3 regions of the Pseudomonas cichorii genome follow, and region 2 is predicted to be linked to each of the others. Evidence: riboswitches for the same ligand, from Rfam matches in the RefSeq annotation. Region 2 holds a riboswitch; each other region holds the start of a gene.
What was found. A riboswitch is a leader RNA that binds a small molecule or an ion and turns the genes downstream of it on or off. The one in region 2 is predicted to bind cobalamin.
Positions count from the first base shown of each region.

Region 1: another riboswitch for cobalamin. It lies ahead of cobO (cob(I)yrinic acid a,c-diamide adenosyltransferase); the one in region 2 lies ahead of KGD89_RS14040 (TonB-dependent receptor).
Region 3: another riboswitch for cobalamin. It lies ahead of KGD89_RS11240 (CbtB domain-containing protein); the one in region 2 lies ahead of KGD89_RS14040 (TonB-dependent receptor).

Region 1 covers NZ_CP074349.1:4,457,451-4,459,711, forward strand. The annotation lists gene KGD89_RS18870 (cobyrinate a,c-diamide synthase) at 1-347, opposite strand, end outside; gene cobO (cob(I)yrinic acid a,c-diamide adenosyltransferase) at 358-969, opposite strand; cobalamin riboswitch at 1,062-1,283, opposite strand; gene KGD89_RS18880 (PQQ-dependent sugar dehydrogenase) at 1,388-2,261, shown strand, end outside.
Region 2 covers NZ_CP074349.1:3,364,237-3,366,497, reverse strand. The annotation lists gene KGD89_RS14040 (TonB-dependent receptor) at 1-1,295, opposite strand, end outside; cobalamin riboswitch at 1,404-1,609, opposite strand; gene KGD89_RS14035 (TonB-dependent siderophore receptor) at 1,674-2,261, opposite strand, start outside.
Region 3 covers NZ_CP074349.1:2,538,623-2,540,883, forward strand. The annotation lists gene KGD89_RS11235 (CbtA family protein) at 1-684, opposite strand, end outside; gene KGD89_RS11240 (CbtB domain-containing protein) at 696-881, opposite strand; cobalamin riboswitch at 977-1,191, opposite strand; cobalamin riboswitch at 1,249-1,450, shown strand; gene cobW (cobalamin biosynthesis protein CobW) at 1,559-2,261, shown strand, end outside.

The DNA of each region.
Region 1 (2,261 bases), 1.1 Mb from region 2:
AGCACCGGCACGCCGAAGTGGCGGGCCAGATCGGCACTCGATGGCGTACCGTCGAACAGCCCCATGACGCCTTCGATCAGGATCAGGTCCGCCTCGGCGGCGGCTTCCCACAGCAGGCGTCGGCTTTCGTCGGCGCCCACCATCCACAGATCCAACTGGTAAACCGGCGCGCCGCTGGCCCGCTCCAGAATCATCGGGTCCAGAAAGTCAGGCCCGCACTTGAACACCCGGACCTTGCGGCCCTGGTTACGGTGCAGGCGTGCCAGCGCAGCGGTGACCGTGGTCTTGCCCTGCCCGGAGGCGGGCGCGGCAATCAATACTGCCGGGCAATGACGCGGCGCTCTCATACAGGGTTACTCACAACTCGATGCCTTTTTGCGCACGGATTCCGGCCTGGAACGCATGCTTGACCACGCCGATCTCGGAAACGGTATCGGACAGGTCGATCAATTCGGGTTTGGCGCCACGGCCGGTCACCACCACATGCTGCATCGGTGGCCGGGCCTGCAGGTCGCTCAGTACGTGTTCCAGATCCAGATAGCCATGCTTGAGGGCGATATTCAGCTCATCGAGGATCACCAGACCGATGCTCGGGTCACGAAGCATTTCACGGGAAACGTCCCAGGCGGCTTCGGCGGCGGCGATATCACGCTGGCGGTCCTGGGTTTCCCAGGTGAACCCCTCGCCCATCACGTGGTAGCGCACCTGCTCGGGGAAACGCCGGAAGAACAACTCTTCACCGGTGCTGTTGCGGCCCTTGATGAACTGCACCACGCCACACTGCATGTCGTGACCCATGGCCCGGGCGAGCATGCCGAATGCCGAACTGCTCTTGCCCTTGCCATTACCGGTCAGCACCAGCAGCAGGCCACACTCGTTTGGAGCGCTGGCAATGCGCTCGTCCATTACCGCCTTCTTGCGCTGCATGCGCGCCAGATGACGTTCGTCACGTTCGGGGGATTCGTTCATCTCAGCTCTCCGCTAGAGGGCACGCGAAAGCAGACGGAAGGACAGCATCAGGCAGCACGGCAAAGCCCTGCGCAGAGCATCGCCCGCCGTGATGCTGTTGAGTGGATCAGGCCGGTCTCCGGGCTCATGAGCAGGCATCTGCCTGGCCTGCGCGCCTTCCCGTGTCCTGGGACACAGTGGCATCGAGCGCAGTCTTGACTCATTTACCGTTGCGGGGGCAGCGCCGGGATCGGAGTTGCAAGGCGTCCTCACCGGCTTCCCTGTTTCACTCTGCCAATCGAGGATTGCAAAGCACCTGAAACAAGCCGCGAAGGGTAGAGGGTTGGGCTGGGAGCGTCAATCGACACAAGAGGATTGAACCTCGACAGTTCAGGTCCCTCCTATCTTTATCTGGCCACTGACCGTTATGGAGATCGGCATGTTCACACTCAGACCCCGGCTTGCCTTGCTGCTTCTGGTTGCAGGAGGCCTCACAGCCTGCGGCGAGTCTTCGACGCTGCAAGTCTCGGATGGCACCGGCCCCTCGCCCAGACTGCCCGAACCGAACAAGACCCTGATCCCCACCGTCAATATCGCCCCTGCCGTGGGCTGGGAAAAGAACGCCAAACCGGTCGCCGCGCCCGGCACCCAGGTCGCCGCCTTTGCCGAAGGCCTGGATCACCCGCGCTGGCTGTACGTGCTGCCCAATGGCGACGTGCTGGTCGCGGAAACCAATTCACCACCCAAGCCTGACGACTCCAAAGGCGTACGCGGCTGGGTCATGGAAAAAGTCATGGGCCGCGCCGGAGCCGGTGTGCCCAGCGCCAACCGCATCACCCTGCTGCGCGACAAGGACCACGACGGCGTGGCCGAAACCCGCACAGTCTTCCTGCAAAACCTCAACTCGCCGTTCGGCATGACGCTGGTGGGCAACAAGCTTTACGTGGCCGATACCGACCGCCTGATCAGCTTCCCTTATGAAACCGGCCAGACCTCCATCAGCGCCCAGGCCACCAAGGTCGTCGACTTGCCTGGCGGCACGCTGAATCACCACTGGACCAAGAACGTGATTGCCAGCAAGGACGGCAGCAAGCTGTACGTGACGGTCGGCTCCAACAGCAACGTCGGCGAAAACGGCATGGACCAGGAAGAAGGCCGCGCCGCGATCTGGGAAGTGGACGCTGCCACCGGCCAGCACCGGATTTTCGCCTCGGGCCTGCGCAACCCCAATGGCATGGACTGGGAGCCCAACACCGGCAAGTTGTGGACCGCCGTCAACGAACGTGACGAGATCGGCAGCGACCTGGTACCTG
Region 2 (2,261 bases):
TGCAGGCGGTTTTCGGCGAACACGGCAAAAGTGCGCGTGGTGCTTTCGGCCAGTGGCCGGAATGCCGACTGGCTCTGGAAGTCGCCGGATGCCGGGCTCCATGGATCGATGAAGTCGCCGCCGACATCGTTGTAAGGCGAGTTGTTGCTGACGTCGAAGCGGATTCTGTTGTACTCGGCTCCAATCACCGTGCGGCTGTCCAGGCCGAACAGCGAATGGTTGAACGTGAAACTCTGGCGGTCGCCGATCTGCTCCTGGTCGTGCTTGATCTCCAGGTAGTCGCCACGCAACAACTGACCCTGAGCGCTGCTCCAGCTATAGACTTCGGCGTTGCGCCAGTGGCGGCGGCTCTTGATGTAGTAGAGCTGGTTGCTGGCGCTGACGTTATCGTTGATGGCCCAGTCGGTGTTCAGGCGGGTCCATTCATCGTTGTAGCGTTGCACGGCATTGCGCAGGTTGTAGTTTTTGTCGCGCAGGCTGTCGCGGTATCGGCCATCGATCAGCGGTGTGCCGAAGTAGTTCATCGGCTCGCTGTCGCCACGTTCGTGGGCGAGGGTGAAGCTCAGGTCGTCGGTGGCTTGCCAGCGCAGGGCTGCGCTCATGGCCAGGCTGCGGGAATTGCCGTTATCGACCCAGCCATTGCTTTCCTGCTGGTTCAGGGTAAGGCGATAGCTCAGGGTATCGCTCAGCGAGCCGCCGCTGTCGAGGCCCAGTTGCTGGCGGTCATTGGAGCCGTAGCCCAGGCGCAGGCGATTGCGGATTTCGCCCTCGAAAGGCTTTTTCGGTACCACGTTGATAACGGCTCCGGTTGCGCCTTCGCCATAAAGCACCGAAGCCGGGCCACGGATCACGTCGATACGCTCGACCATGAACGGATCGACCGGGAAGGTCTGAGTGCCGGCGCCGGTGTACAGGCGCGAGCCGTCGAACAGGGTCATGACCGAGGAATGCCCGGTGAAGCCGCGAGCGGATAGCGCTGTATTGCCATCACCGGGCGTTGCGATGCTGGTGATGCCCGGCGAGCGGCTGACTGCATCTTGAACGGTCAGGTTATTGCGGCTTTCGAGGGGCTGGCTGTCGAGGCTACTGGTGCTGGCGGGTGTTTCCAGCGCCGTAAGGTTCAGGCGCGAACCGCTGGGTGTCGGGGTTGCCAGATCGGTTACTGGCGTATCGGCGCTGCCAGTGATTGCGACCGAGGGCAGTGCCAGGGTTTGTGAGTCAGCGGCCAATGCATGGGACGAAAGCGCCAGACAGGGAAGCAGGCTCAGGGATTGAAGCAGAAAAGAACGGGACATGCGATTCCAGCCAATCAGGAATGAATGAATCCCGGAGGGAACAACGCATAGGGAATCGCAGGCGCAAAAAGCCCGCGAAGACCGGCCTGCGCCCGCCCACCGCGGGTTTGCCAAACAAGGTTGCAGGCCGGTCTCCGGGCTTGCGAGGGTCATGAAACATTCACCTTCCCATGCCTTGGCACAGTGGTATTTTGAATGCTTCGCTCGCTTACCGTTGCGGGGGCAGCGCCGGACTGATCACAGAGAGTGACGCACCGGCTTCCCGTTTAATCCCATGCACGGCGGCATGGGACACCTGAAACTGGCGCGCATCAAATCATTGAAGCTGGAAAGCGTCAATGGCTGATGTTGGTCGAGCGTTAGGGGTTTCGCGAAGACTTACCACCGATAACTGACCGCCCCCACCACACTACGGGTATCGCCATAGCGGCATGAGTTGGCGCAGTACAGGTATTTCTCGTTGGTGAGGTTCTGTGCCTTGGCGCTGACTTGCCAGTTGTCGTCCAGGTCATAGCTGATTCGTGCATCGAACAAGGCGTAGGCCGGGATCTTGCGATCCGTGACGCTGGGCGTGGTGTGGGTGGTGCCGACATAGCGCACGCCGCTGCCCACTGACAGGCCCTTCAGGCCCGCCGAGGCGAAACGGTAATCCAGCCACAGCGAGGCATTGTGATAAGGCGTGCCTTCGATGCGCGACCCTTCGAGCACTTCATCGTTGTCCTCGATGATATGGGCGTCGGTATAGGCATAGGCGGCGTTCATGGCCAGTTGTGGCGTCAGTTGAGCCTTGGCTTCCACTTCAAAACCGGTGCTGCGTTCCTTGCCGGTCTGCTCGTCGAAGTCCGAGCCTGCAATGGAGGTGATGACGTTGCTCTGGGTCAACTGATAGACCGCCGCGCTGATCATCATCTCGCGACCTGGAGGCTGGTAGCGGATACCGATTTCATATTGCTCGCCTTCGGTGGG
Region 3 (2,261 bases), 830 kb from region 2:
GTTGCGACGGAACAGCCAGGCGCTGATCAGGCCCAGAGCGACCCAGAACAATGCGTTGGTCAGCAACGAAGCCAGGATGAACTGCGATTCCAGAGCTTCGGGAGCCAGGCTCTCATGAGTCAATGGCTGTGGCGCGCCAATCAGATGCGGCACAACCAAAATAGCCGCGCCCAGCACCTTGAGCAGCCAGTTCTGGCCGAAAGCGATCAAGGCCAGACCCGCCGCCGTTGAGGCCGCAGTCCCGATCCACCAGTACTGGCGCAGGTTCAGGTCGGCAGCCGCTGTCCCCGGCAATTCCGGTGGCAGGCCCAGTGTCGGCGCCAGGACGAAGACCGCAAAACCGGCCAGCCCCCACAATGCGCCCTGAGAGGTGCGACCCGGTGCGCGTAGCGTGTAGAGCGCCACCAGCATCAAGGCAAAACCTACCGCGACCACCAGATTGCCGCCGGTCGTGGAGAGAATACGCTGCCAGCCGTCTTCCGGCTCCCAGGCTTCTTCGTCGTGGCTGTGCCCTGCGGCGGAAGCATCGGCGTGGTCATGTTCATGCACGTGTTCGGCGGGTGCCTTTTCAAAGGTTTCGGCCTGAAGAATCAGGGGCGAAACCCAAAAGCTTTGCAGCAGGGTCAGCAGCAATGCCGCCAGCAGACCGCTGAAACCTGCCGTCTGAATGATTCGCTTGAACATGGCGTCAGGTCTCAATGGCAAGGGAAGGCGGCGCTGTGGCGGGTGTCGTGGGCCGCGTTGTGAACGGCGGCAATGTGCGAGAAACCGGCGAAGTACACCAGGCAGGCGCCCAGAATCGCAGCGCTGATGGCGGCGGTCAGGCGTTGGGCCTGGGTGGACGTGGTGGTGCTCGACTGGCTGCTGCTGATGGTGGACATGGCGCTTCCCTCTGGTTTCGACAGGCGGGCATGCGCACAGGAACCTGCTGACGGAGGTCAGAAGGCTTCAACTGCGCCCGCCCACCGCGGGTGTGTCATTGAGTCAGTATCGGGCCGGTCTCCGGGCTCGCGAGGGGTGTCGATATTCAGCCTCGACGCCTTCAGGATCACCTTCCCATGCCGTGGCACAGTGGTTCTGATCCTCTCTCGCTTACCGTTGCGGGGGCAGCACCGGACTGACTCATGGACAAATGAGCGCACCGGTTTCCCGTTTCACCCCGTGAGGGGCACCCGTAACAAGTTGTGTAGGAGAGCATGGCGGCCCGTGAACGTCAATCTGAACGATTGACCTGCCTTCGACCTCTGCGTAGCCTTGCGCACTTGAGGTTCTCGACCTTGTGCAAAAGGTCGGGCTAAGACGGGAATGCGGTTCAAGCCGCAGCTGCCCCCGCAACTGTAAACGGTGATTTCATTGCATGGCCACTGCGCGAGCGGGAAGGCGCGATGAATGCCTGTCCTGCCGACACGCCGCCGTAAGCCAGGAGACCTGCCTCGAACCGGGCCACAGGCCCACGAATTCTCACTACAACCGGGCGGGGTGATCCGGTGGCGAATCGATCCGTGCGCAGTGCACGGATCTCGTCCTGCTTGCCCGCCGTATTGCCAAAGGGCATCCGATGAAAACACTGGCCAAACTTCCCGTCACCATCGTTACCGGCTTCCTGGGCTCGGGTAAAACCACCTTGTTGCGGCACATGCTCGATAACGCCGAAGGGCGTCGTATCGCGGTGATCGTCAACGAGTTCGGCGAGCTGGGCATCGACGGCGAAATCCTCAAGCAATGCACCATCGGTTGCAGCGAAGAGGAAGCTGTTGGCCGGGTGTATGAGCTGGCCAACGGTTGCCTGTGCTGCACGGTGCAGGAAGAGTTCTTCCCGGTGATGCGCGAACTGGTGTCGCGTCGCGCCGACCTGGACCACATCCTTATCGAAACCTCGGGTCTGGCGTTGCCAAAACCGCTGGTCCAGGCTTTCCAGTGGCCGGAAATCCGCAACGCCTGCACCGTCGATGCGGTCATAACAGTGGTCGACAGCCCGGCCGTTGCAGCAGGTACTTTCGCGGCTTTCCCGGATCAAGTGGACGCCCAGCGCAAGCTCGACCCGAACCTTGACCACGAATCCCCGCTACATGAACTGTTCGCTGACCAGCTGGCCAGCGCTGATCTGGTGATCCTCAACAAGGCCGACATGATCGACGCCGAAGGCCTGGCGGCGGTACGTGCCGAAGTCGCCGAAGAACTGCCGCCAGCGGTCAAGGTCATCGAAGCCAGCAGTGGCCGTCTGCCAATCAACGTGTTGCTGGGCATCGGTGCCGAGTCGG